2 regions of the uncultured Paenibacillus sp. genome follow, and region 1 is predicted to be linked to the other one. Evidence: riboswitches for the same ligand, from Rfam matches in the RefSeq annotation. Region 1 holds a riboswitch; the other holds the start of a gene.
The links. A riboswitch is a leader RNA that binds a small molecule or an ion and turns the genes downstream of it on or off. The one in region 1 is predicted to bind cyclic di-AMP.
Positions count from the first base shown of each region.

Region 1 (6,069 bases):
AAGGCAATGCCTTGAATCATGCCCTTGCCCCGAATTTGCCCCCGCAGCTCGGGGTGCTTGCTTGTCATCTTCTCCAACGCGGCCCGAATCGTCTGTGCATGGGTTAAGGTCGTCAATTCGAGCTTGTTGGACTCCCAGTAGGACAATGCTTCTGCTGCAGCGACGAATCCCAGGTTGTTCCCCCTGAATGTGCCGTTGTGCTCTCCCGGCTGCCACACATCGATCTCCGGCTTCAGCAGCGTGATCGCCATCGGGAGCCCGAATCCGCCGATCGACTTGGACAGACAAACGATGTCCGGCTCGATTCCGGCATCGTCGAAGCTGAAAAACGAACCGGTGCGGCCGCAGCCCATCTGGATGTCGTCCAGAATGAGCAAAATCCCTCTCTGTCGGCACAAACGCTCCAACTTTTGCAGCCATGCCGTGCCAGCCGCGTTCAATCCGCCCTCACCCTGGACCGCTTCCACGATAACAGCGGCCGGCAGAGGTATTCCGCTCCCCGGGTCATCAAGCAGCTTGCCGATATATTCGGTCGTATCTACATCGCTGCCGAAATAGCCGTCATAGGGCATAAAAACGGAACTGCCCAGCTCGACGCCCGCACCATTTCGTTTAAAGGCATTGCCCGTTACGGACAGCGAGCCCAGCGTCATCCCGTGAAAAGCATTGGTGAAGCACATGACGGTGCAACGCCCTGTCACTTTACGGGCGATTTTCATCGCGCTTTCCACCGAGTTGGTTCCGGTCGGACCCGGAAACATGACCTTGTAGTTCCAGCCTCGCGGCTGCAGAATCACGTCATGAAACCGATTCAAAAAAGCTTCCTTGGCGCTTGTCGCCATATCCAGGCTGTGCGTCACACCGTCCTGCAGCATGTAGTCGATCAGCTTCGAGCGAATCACCTCATTGTTATGTCCGTAATTCAGGGCGCCTGCCCCTGCAAAGAAATCAATGTACTCGGTTCCATGCGTATCCCACAGCTTCGCATTTTTTGCCTTTTGAAACACCGTAGCGAAGCTGCGGCAGTAGCTTCTCACTTCCGACTCACGGGTTTCGAACACTTCCATACTCGGCGTTTCCATAATTTTACTACTCATAGGTTACCTCCATTTACGATCAATTGTTTTGAACACGATTCGGCAACTTCTTCCTCACGCAAGCGGACCGATCCGAAACAGCCGCTCGGGCTCATGCCGGCTCTCCTGTGGAAAAAAACGCTCCTCATACCCTTGTTCCGACTCGCATATCGTTTGCAGCTCCGCGGCCAATCCGAAAAACATCCGGCGGGAAGCGATATTGGAAGGGGTAACGGTCGTCTCGAGATAACGGACGCCGCGGCAGGCTTCACGCTCCAGCACCGTCTTGATCATCGTTTTTCCCAGGCCGCGTCCGCGATGGGTGTTCGCAACGGCAACCTGCCAGATAAATAAAGTATCCTCTCGATCGGGAGCACGGTAAGCCGACAAGAAGCCGACCGTCTCTCCGTTCTCTTCCGCCACCACACAGGTTCGGCGGAAATAATCGCACAGCATGATGTAGCAGTAGGGCGAGTTAACATCCAGCGATCCTGCTTGCCGGATCAACTGCCACACCTTCATGCCGTCTGCCGTCCCGGGCTCTCGATAACAAATCGCGGTCTCCGTAATCATGTGCTCGCTCACTCCTGTTCCGGTGCTTCGCCGTCACGGACCTGAATCGCTTCAGAAACGATTGCAGCCGCTCGCTTTGCGGATGGTCGAAAATCTGTTCCGGCGTTCCCTGCTCCACGATGCGCCCTTCCGCCCCGAAAATGACGCGGTCGGCGACTTCCTTCGCGAAATCCATCTCATGGGTAATCAGCAGCATCGCCATGTCGCCCTCTTCGGCGATCTCCCGGATGACCTCCAGCACCTCGCCTACAAGCTCAGGGTCCAGGGCTGACGTCACTTCATCGAATACCATAACTTTAGGCCGCATGACCAGCGCCCGGGCAATCGCAACGCGCTGCTTCTGTCCGCCCGACAATTGAGACGGATAAACCGTCAGCTTGTCGTCCAGGCCGACCTTGCGCAGCATGGATACCGCCCGTTCCTTCGCCTCCTCTTTCGATAACCCGAGCACCTTGCGCGGGCCCTCCGTTACGTTGCGCAGCACGTTCATATGCGGAAACAGGTTGAAATGCTGGAACACCATGCCGACATCGCCCCTCATTCGGTGCAGATGCCGCTCGTTGGCCCGGACAAGCCGACCGTTCACGCGCATATGCCAGAGTAGCTCTCCATTCAATTCGATCGTGCCGGCGGTCGGCTCCTCCAACGTCATCAGCATGCGGCCGAGCGTCGTTTTGCCCGAACCGCTCGGGCCGATCATCGCCACCTTCTCGCCCGGATCAATTTCCAGATCAATGCCGGAGAGCACCTCAAGCTCGCCGAACTTTTTCGCCACTTGCGAATATTTCACAATGGGTTGCATAGGCATCACTTCCCTCTTTGCGGATTCAATCTTTTTTCCAGCGTTCTTGCGAGCAGGGAAGCCGGATAGCTGATGGCCAGGAATAACAGGCCGACCAGCGTATAAGGTTCAAACACCCGGTAAGTATCGGACACGATATTTTTCGCCGTGAGCAGCAGCTCGACCAGCGTGATCGCCGATAAAATCGGCGTCTCCTTGAACATGACGATCAGGTAATTGCCCAGCACGGGAATAATCGGCGGTATGGCCTGCGGCAGAACGATGCTGCCCCATGTCCGCCATTTGGGAAAGTTCAATGCGACCGCCGCTTCCCATTGCCCTTTGGGAACCGCTTCGATCCCCGAACGGTATACCTCGGCCAAATAAGTGCTGTAATGCAGGCCAAGTCCGATGACGCCGGCCGAAAAAGCAGACAGCGATATACCGGCCATGACCGGCAGGCTGTAATACAGGAACAGCACCTGAACAAGCAGCGGCGTGTTCCGAATAAACCCGATGAATCCTTTTGCAAACCATGACACAGGCTTCCAACCGGAACGAACGGCGCCTGCGAGCACAAGGCCGCCGACACAGGCCGCGGCAAACCCGGCAAGCGTAGCGGCTGCCGTCATTCTCAAAGCGGCCAACAGCTCCGGCAAGATGTCGGCAACCAAACTCCAATCCCACATCGCTACATCCTCCCTGCCGCCATCTTCCGCTCAAGCATACGAATGCCGAAAGCAACGACCGCGGAAATGACAAAATAGATGAGAAGCAGCAGCGCAAGAATTTCGGTTGTGAAAGAGATATAGTTGTTTCTCAATACCATAGCCTGATAAGTCAAATCCGCCATCGTAATGAAATAGACAAGGGATGTGGATTTGACCAGCTCGATAAGCAAATTTCCGAAAGGCGGCAGCATCCGGACGAACGCTTGCGGTATGACGATATGCACAAGCCTCTGCCATGGCTTCATGTTCAGAGCCAACGCGGCCTCCCATTGTCCTTTCGGAACGGCGAGGATCGAGCTTCGCACGATCTCGGAGCCGTAAGCTCCGAAATTAAGGCCCACCGCCAGAATGGCCGCCCACATTTTGGGGAGCTCAATCCCGAGAAAGGGAAGCGCGAAGTATAACCAAAACAATTGAATCAACAACGACGTTCCCCTGAAAATCTCCACGTATCCGGCAGTCGCGGCGCGCACCGCCCAAAGCCTGGAAAGCTTGCACAGTCCTGCAGTGAAAGAAGCGATGATGGCGAGAACCGAAGCCGCAACTGCCACCTGCACCGTCACTTTCGCCCCTTCGAGCAGAGAAGGCAGAAAGTCGATCCATGAACTCGGCATCGTTATGCCTTATTCCTTGCACAGCTCTACAGCCGTCACGTCGCCGGGAAGCTCCTGCTCGGTGAAGCCGAATTGCTGCAGGATCGTCAGCAGCTCGCCCGAATCCTTCAATTTCTGCAGCTCCGCATTGTACGCCTGCCGAAAGGCCGCATCCGCTTGGCGGAACGCCGTTGCCCCGTAACCGCGCACGCTTTTGCCGCCGATCACCGGCTGCTCGAATTCGGCGACCCGCTCGATATCGGCGTCATTCGCCGAGTCCAGCATCGCCTGCAGCGCCGGTCCCGTCATCGTAATGACCTGCACCCTGTCCGCCTGGAGCGCGCTGATCGCCGACGCCTGATCCGGCACCTGAACGATTTGCTCCTTCGGCACACCCGAGTCTTCCAGATAGCCGATTTCCACAGCGCCGGTCATTACGGCCACCTTCACATCCTTGTTCTGCGCAATGCCGGCATAGCTGCTCAAGTTCAACGGATTTCCTTTCTTGACCGCGATCGCTTCTCCGATGCTGTACTCCGGGTCGGCGAAAAGCACCGCCGCGCAGCGGTTCGGGTTGATAAACATCCCCGCCGTAATCAGATCGAACCGCTTGGCCTGAAGTCCCCCGATCAAGGAACCGAATTCGGTCAGCTCCCCTCTCATTTCTTCGATGCCGAGATTGGCCAGAATGACCCGCGCGATTTCCACCGCTTCCCCGGTTAATTCCCCGTCGGCCGTCTTGTAAGCGTATGGTTTCTCGTTAGCGAAGCCGACCGTGATGTACCCTCTCTCTTTTGCCTCCGCCAATGTTCCGCTTGCGGTGCCGCCGGCAGCCGTATCCGGCCCCGACGTCCCTTCCGTCGCGTTATTGGATTGACCGCAACCGGCGATCAACGCCGCAAACACCAGACCCAACAGCAACAGCAAAGCTTTTTTCAATCCATCCCACAGCCTCTCCCATATATTTTCTGAACACACAATTGTGTGTATGCCAGCAGCTATATAACTACTTTTCGCATCGTCAAACATGGATTAAATGCATTTCCTTCGCCCGTTATGTATGTCGATTACCCCCACACAACTCCCCCTCTCGACTATTAAAATAAAATGAACCCCGGGCCGAGGAGTTAAAAAAAGCACAGCTCCGCCAGCAGGGGTCCAAAAAGACGCAAAAGACCCTATAAAAGGGTCCGCATGTCTAAATTAGCTTGAAAAGAAACAGACCCATCCACTGCTGACGAGGTTAGCTGACGGACTCGGGTAAGATGGTACCCTACATTCAAAAAACCTGAATGACTCGCCCCAAAAAACTGGTTCCCCCGCTTTCCGGCTCAACAGCCGAAAACTAAGCGTACGGTTATAATAAACTGAAAGATTAGAGAAGTCAAACAATTATGAGGTAAATGAGAGGTTTCTCAGAAATCCGTCTCCGAGCCCGATCGCCCTTCGCGTTCCCGCTTCACCACCGCTTTAAGGTCGTCCTGCACACTCCCGCCCCACAAGGAAACGCCCGTACGGTAGGCGGCCCTTCCATTCAAATGCCCCGCTACCGGCGCCGTCATGAATACGAACACGATACCCAGAATCAGCTTCGCGCTGGCATGCTCCAGATACAGCCAGAAATACAGGAACGCGCCTCCCAGCACCAAAAGCACGCCGAGCGTCGCGCTTTTGGTCGCGGCATGCGACCGCAAATAAACGTCCGGCAGCCGAACGAGCCCGAATGCGCTCAGCGCGCTGAGCAAAGCTCCGATCAGCACCAGGATGCCGATCAGCAGCTCACCTGCCGTCGCCAAAGTCCCCGCGTTCAATGACGTCACCCCTTTCGATGAATCTCGCAAACGCCGTCGTGCCGATAAACGTAACAATGCCGATGACAAGGATAATATCGAGGTAGACCGCCGTCTTCAACAGCATGGAGAGGACGGCGGTCATCGAGAGCAACATGACGCCGATCGTGTCCAGGGACATAATCCGGTCGGCCATCGAAGGCCCCTTGAGCAAGCGGTACATGCAGCCGAGAATTGCCAGCGACAATATGACCAGGGATGCGCTCAGCAAGTAGTCCATCACCGCGTCACCTCCATAATCGCTTTTTCGAAGCTTCCTTTAATCTGTTCGGACAGCTGCGCCGCGTCCTGTATATCCATCGCATGGATATACAGAATCCGTCCGTCGCGCGAAACATCCAGCGTCAGCGTGCCCGGCGTCAAGGTAATCAGGCAAGCCAGCAGCGTGACCTCCCAGTCCGATTGCAGCCGGGTTTCAAGTGCGAATATACCTGGCCGGACGTTAAGCCGCGGACGGAGAATCTG
Region 1 covers NZ_CAUPYC010000020.1:13,904-19,972, reverse strand. The annotation lists gene ectB (diaminobutyrate--2-oxoglutarate transaminase) at 1-1,097, opposite strand, end outside; gene ectA (diaminobutyrate acetyltransferase) at 1,152-1,598, opposite strand; partial or broken gene ehuA (ectoine/hydroxyectoine ABC transporter ATP-binding protein EhuA) at 1,687-2,457, opposite strand; gene ehuD (ectoine/hydroxyectoine ABC transporter permease subunit EhuD) at 2,457-3,119, opposite strand; gene ehuC (ectoine/hydroxyectoine ABC transporter permease subunit EhuC) at 3,122-3,775, opposite strand; gene ehuB (ectoine/hydroxyectoine ABC transporter substrate-binding protein EhuB) at 3,785-4,693, opposite strand; cyclic di-AMP (ydaO/yuaA leader) riboswitch at 4,974-5,116, opposite strand; gene mnhG (monovalent cation/H(+) antiporter subunit G) at 5,170-5,565, opposite strand; gene RWM61_RS08835 (Na(+)/H(+) antiporter subunit F1) at 5,534-5,824, opposite strand; gene RWM61_RS08830 (Na+/H+ antiporter subunit E) at 5,824-6,069, opposite strand, start outside.

Region 2 (6,069 bases), on a different contig from region 1:
ATATACCGGATCGAGCGCATGGATCAAAATACGGCCGGGCGAGCTGGCGAAATTCGCACCGGCTTGCAGCAGCGCTTCAAAATGGGATTGGCAAGCGCCGGCCACCACGACCAAGCTGTCGCGGTTCCGGTCATACTCGCGCGCCACCCGCACGGCATTCACAAAATTAAGCGAATTTTTGTAGCTGCTGAGATGTTGAAACCCTTCCTGCGGCCGGTGCGCCGTGTCCTCGACGCCGCCGGGCGGATGTTTCAGGACGCCGTCATGTCCGGTTATGACGACGATATCCGGTTGGATTCGGGGAAGCAGCCGGCGCAGCAGATCCGGCATTTGCGATTCATGCGCATGCACACCGTGCGCGGGCACGCGAAGCTGGCCGTACAGCTGCATGCTTTTACGCATGTACAAGCCGTCGCCGTCCAAATGCAGCACTCTACCCGGCACATCGAAATACATGTCGGCAGTCGGCGGCGTCCCCCTTCCCGCCGGTTCTCCCTCCCGCTCTTCATGCAGCCGTTGAGTTTGTCGTTGGAAGCGCCTCATCGTTTCATGCTCCTTCACCCGCACCTCGCGGACAGCGCCGGTCGACTCCGGGTCGTCGACGACCTCCAGGTCCGAGAACGGCGCATCGGCCAGCAGCCGATAGTCTGTTCCCTTCAGGATTGCCGAATGCCGCACGAACCCGTCAATCCGGAACAACACGTCGCCGCCGTAAGATTTACGCACGACAAAGTCCCCTTGTCTCATGGGCCAAATCACCTCTTCGTCTATCCTATGGGAGAACGCCAGGGTTGGTGAGCGTGGCGCACAACAAAAGGCCGGCCGATTATATCGGCCAGCCTTTGGCGAGCAGCGCGTTGCTGATGCGCGCATATTCCGCCAGCGACAGCGTTTCTCCTCTTCGTCCGGGATCGACGCCGCACGCTTGCAGCAGCTCCGCCGTCTCTTCGCGGCGTTCTTTGCCGAATAAGAGGGACAAGTTGTTGGCGAGCGTCTTCCTACGCTGGGCGAACGAGGCTTGCACGATGCGGAAAAAATGCGATTCGTCCTCGACATCGACAGGCGGCCGATCGCGCAGCGTCAGCTTGATGACGGCCGAATCGACGTTCGGCTGCGGAATGAATACGGTATGGGGAACCGCGCAGACGATTTGCGGCTCGCTATAGTACTGGACGGCGATGCTCAAGCTGCCGTAATCCTTGCCGCCGGGCTTTGCCGCCATACGCTCCGCGACCTCTTTCTGAATCATGACGACGATATGTTCGAGCGGCAGCCGATCCTCAAGCAGCTTCATCAGGATAGGCGTCGTTACGTAATAAGGAAGATTGGCGACCACGCTGATCGGATTCACGCCTTTATACCGTTCGGCGATGATCGCCTTCAGATCAAGCTTGAGCACGTCCCCGTGGACGACGCTCACATTATCGTAAGGCGCGAGCACCTCCCGAAGGATCGGGATGAGTCGTTGGTCGATTTCGACGGCCGTGACGGCGCCCGCCGTCTTGGCCAACCGTTCGGTGAGTGCGCCGATGCCGGGTCCGATCTCGAGCGCGCCCTTGCTTTTATCCAATTCGGCGGCCTCTACGATATTACCTAAAATATTGCCGTCGATAAGAAAATTTTGGCCGAGGCTTTTCTTGAATTGGAAGCCGTACTTGGCAATGATGTCCTTCGTCCGCTTCGGGGAGGAAACCTCAGGGACCGCCGCCCCGCGCCGCTCATCCGTCATCGTTCGTCTCCTCTCTCCTTGCCCGCTTCCATGGCCGACACCGCTTGTCCGAACTCCTCCCTGGAGATGCGGAACACCGTGCAGCGCTTGTGGAACTGTTTGCCGTTCGCATACCCGATTCCGAGCAGCTTCCCGAGCGCCAGCCTGCGGGCGGCCGCATCGGGGTGAACGATCAAGCCGGCGGCGATCATATCGTCCCATGTCACTTCGCCGCCGTCCTTGGAGGCCGCCTCGGAGCGCACCGAGGCTAATGCCCGCCTGATCGCTCCGGGCGCCGCATGCTCGATGCCGATGTCCCCCTTGTACGTCGCCTCTTCCTGCGGAAGAAAGGCATGCTTGCAGCCCGGCACGCGGGCGGCCACAATACGCCGAATCCGTTCGCCCGCATGATCCGGATCGGTGAAAATAATGACGCCCCTCCGCTCCGCCGCGAGCTCGATCCGCCGAAGCACCTCTTCGCCCGCCGCCGAGCCTCCGGTCTCAATCGTATCCGCGTCGACGGCCCTTTTAATCGCTGCGGTATCGCCTTTCCCCTCAACGACAATAACTTCTTTCAGCATTGCAGAAATTTCCTTTCCCGAAGCGCGGCTTCGCTGCAACCTAAGGGTGACCTCGATCGTCTAAAGCTATACATGGCCAACAAGATAAAAACCTCTACCGAAGCCGCCCGAAAAGAGCGGCCGCGCATAGAGGTTGGGACAGGCATAAAATCCCGTCAGTCTCATAGGATTAATCACGAGTTGCCGAACGGCTGTACAGCCTGTTATTAGGCCGCGGTCGGCTTATTCGGACCTAACACGTATACCGTAAAGCCTTTTTTCCTGCCGAACTTCAAAGCATACTGCCTGCTGTCATAGTAAACGTCGATCTTGTTGCCTTTGACCGCGCTGCCGGTATCCTCCGCACGGCGGAAGCCGATGCCCTCGATGTATACCCACCAGCCGATCGGAATGACCTTCGGATCGACGGCAATCGTACGGCCTTCTTTTACCTTGGCGCCGGATGCCGTAATCCCGAATTCGGGATCGCTTTTGCTCTTTCCGGTTGATTCCACGCCCGCCGTATAGGCGGTTAAGGTCACGTTCTTCAGCACCTTCTTCGCCTTGAACGAAACGCCCTGCTTCGAGACGGCCGCCGTTTCGGGCGACTTTGCCGACAGCACAACAACTTCCGGCTCCGGCTTCTTCGTACCGACAGCCACAATCTGATCCCGCTTCGACGTCTCCATAAACTTGGTCAGCAGCTTGGTTTCCACCAGCTTGCCGTCCGCGAACGTCTTCTCGAACTTTTTGACGATCAGGCCTTGCCGGCCTTTCTGAACAACCTTCGTTTTGCCGGTGTCCAAGTTCGGATCGTTTTTCTTGACTACCGTGAACGGCAGTACGTGCTCGGTCTCCGCAAGCTGCTTGTCGATCCGCACTACCGTTACGTTCATTCGGCTTTTGAGCTCCGTATTCAAGGATGGATATACCTTATCCTGCGCACGGATACTTATATCGGTTTGCCCGATCGCCGCTCCCACCGTTCTTGCCGTCGTGTAGAACGTTTCAGCCTTTCCATCCGCCTTCACCGTCACTTGCACCGCTTGATCGACAACGATCCGGTCGCCGTCTTTGACGGCCGCGCTGAGTGGCATCGATACCTGATCGTTAGGTCCGATCGTGATGGCTTGTTCATCCAATAGGCGTTGAAGGGACCATTGCTTGGTTGAAACAACGGTTTCTTGTCCATTCAATACTACGGAGACGCTTTTGTCAGCCGTTCCGTACACCAACACCAACAACATGAAAGTCATAGCGATTGAGATAATAGCGCTAAGCAGAATCAAACGCAAGTTTCCATGCTTCCATCGCAACGCGAAAGTCATGCTGGATGATCGTTGCCCATGGGATTCCAATACCCGGAACACACCCACTTCTTCGGTCCTCCTTCATAGCCCCGCCGTCATAGAGTGATGCATGATTGTCTTTGACGCGACTATATGTTATTTTCATGCGCCGAACAGCACGCACGCCCTGCCCCCAGAGATACGCCCGTTCGGTCCACCTCCCCTGTAACCCTATGTCGAGGCATTCTGCGATATTCGCAAAATAAAAGAAGCCGACGACAGAGGATCCTTCGTGGCTTCCGCGGAAGACAAAGATTCACATTGGGAAATGTGGATGCACGAGACGACCTCTCTATGTACGCTTGCGAGGTTAGCTGTCGGGTTCGGACATGAGAGTTGCCCTATTTCGCTCGGATCCTAAATATGGATCGTTGCAAAAATTCACCCCAAGAAGAATTCATATACGACGTGTCCGCTGTGGGTTGGCGTAGCGCCGTATCGGTTCCCCCGCTCTCCGAATGGAGATTAAGCGATCTGGAAATGGGATACAACATCAAGCTCTGAGGAAAATCATACAGCCTTTAGACCTACATTGTAAAGAACGCTTTAAAGACGATATATAGCTTATTTCCGGAAAATCCCGTAAAAAAGCTGCAATTTCGCAAACAAAGATTACTTTTTTCACCGGATAGATCTCGAATTCTCCCTTTCGTGATCAAAATCACCGAAACCCAAAACAGTTTTTGGCATTTTCCGTGGTGATCGTCTCAAGTTCGTTTCGGCTTATGCCCACAATTTCGGCCGCAGCCTCGGCCACATAAACCACGTGTCCGGACTCGTTCCGTTTGCCTCTGTAAGGCTCGGGAGCCAGGTATGGCGCATCCGTTTCCACCAAAATCCGGTCGAGCGGCACTTTGCCGAGAACCTCCTTCGGTACCCTCGCATTTTTGAACGTAACCGGTCCTCCGAAAGAAATATAGAAATTCATATCCAGGCATTGCTTAGCCGTCTCCCAACTTCCCGAGAAGCAGTGCATCACCCCTCCGACCTCCGACGCCTTCTCCTCCCGCAAAATCCGGACGATATCTTCATGCGCGTCTCGGTTATGAATCACGATCGGCTTGCCGATCTTCCTGGCCAGCCGGATTTGTTCGCGGAACACGCGATGCTGCACTTCTTTCGGTGAGGTGTCCCAATGGTAGTCCAATCCGATCTCCCCGATCGCCACCACCTTCTCGTGTTTGCACAGTTCCTCTATCCATTCGAGATCACCCTCGCGCATTTGTATGCTCTCCACAGGATGCCAGCCGACGGCTGCGTAAATAAAATCATATCGATCCGCCAGCGCCATCGTCGTCGGAATCGTCTCCCGATCGAAACCGATATTGATCATCTTGCCCACGCCGGCTTCAACGGCCCGGGCAATGACCGCTTCCCGGTCGTTGTCGAATTTCGGGGAATCCAAATGAGTGTGAGTGTCGATAAGCATGTCGCAACGTTTCCCTCCCTGCATATACCGATTGTCAAAGCTCGAAAAATTGTCGAATTTCTGTGTCGAAATGATTTTTGTGTTTCATTAGCGTCTCTCTTGGGTAATAGAGGTGAAACTTGCCTCTGTGCAACCCGGCGATCGAACGGATGATGTCGGACATGGCGGAGATATCCTCCAATTTGTCCTGGTCGCCGAGCATCAGAATAGGCGGCTTGTTCTCTCCTTCGGTTGTACCGGGTCGGTATACATGATACGGAAGATCGAACGGGTAATCAATCTCCAGATGGTAATCCGGGTGAAGTCCCGCAGACCTGAAAGCGTGGCGTATTCGTGACCAGAACGCTTCGTCGCGGTGGTCCATCGTAACGTATTTATAAAGCCTGCGGTGCAGAAAGCGGCGGCACAGCTCCGCAAGCAGCTCGTCCCGCTCCTGGATCCATTGCATGAACACGGTCTGAACGAGCGCTTCATCCAGCCGGTAATAGCCATTCACGTCAAGCGTGCCCTCGAATAAAGAAACGAGCGCATCGGGCATCTTCGACAAAAATCCGTAACTACCCGCATAAAGCTCCTTCGCTCTGCGAAAAATTTGGCGAAGAATGATTTCCGAGCTACGGGTGACTGGATGGAAGTACACCTGCCAATACATTTGGTAACGCGACATCAGATAGTCCTCTACGGCGTGCATGCCGCTTTCCTTCACCACAATGCGACCCTGGTAAGGCCGCAGCACACGAAGGATACGGTCCAAATCGAACATGCCGTAGTTGACGCCCGTATAGTATGCATCGCGAAGCAGATAATCCATGCGGTCGGCATCCATTTGGCTGGAGATCAGACTAACGACGATCGGCTTGTCGTACGTTTTGCAAATGACCGAAGCGACCCGTTCGGGGAAGTCCGGAGATACCGTTCGCAAGATGCGGTTCACTTCTGTTTCTTCTAATATAATACGGCAGGTCCAGGCTTCATGATGGGTGTCGAAAACGTCTTCGATCGAATGGGAAAAGGGGCCATGAC
Region 2 covers NZ_CAUPYC010000088.1:9,358-15,426, reverse strand. The annotation lists gene yabG (sporulation peptidase YabG) at 1-747, opposite strand, end outside; gene rsmA (16S rRNA (adenine(1518)-N(6)/adenine(1519)-N(6))-dimethyltransferase RsmA) at 827-1,729, opposite strand; gene rnmV (ribonuclease M5) at 1,726-2,289, opposite strand; gene RWM61_RS18780 (ubiquitin-like domain-containing protein) at 2,496-3,644, opposite strand; cyclic di-AMP (ydaO/yuaA leader) riboswitch at 3,901-4,099, opposite strand; gene RWM61_RS18775 (TatD family hydrolase) at 4,279-5,046, opposite strand; gene RWM61_RS18770 (HD domain-containing protein) at 5,081-6,069, opposite strand, start outside.
Region 2: linked by a shared signal. The riboswitch ahead of RWM61_RS18780 (ubiquitin-like domain-containing protein) and the one ahead of ehuB (ectoine/hydroxyectoine ABC transporter substrate-binding protein EhuB) in region 1 are both predicted to bind cyclic di-AMP.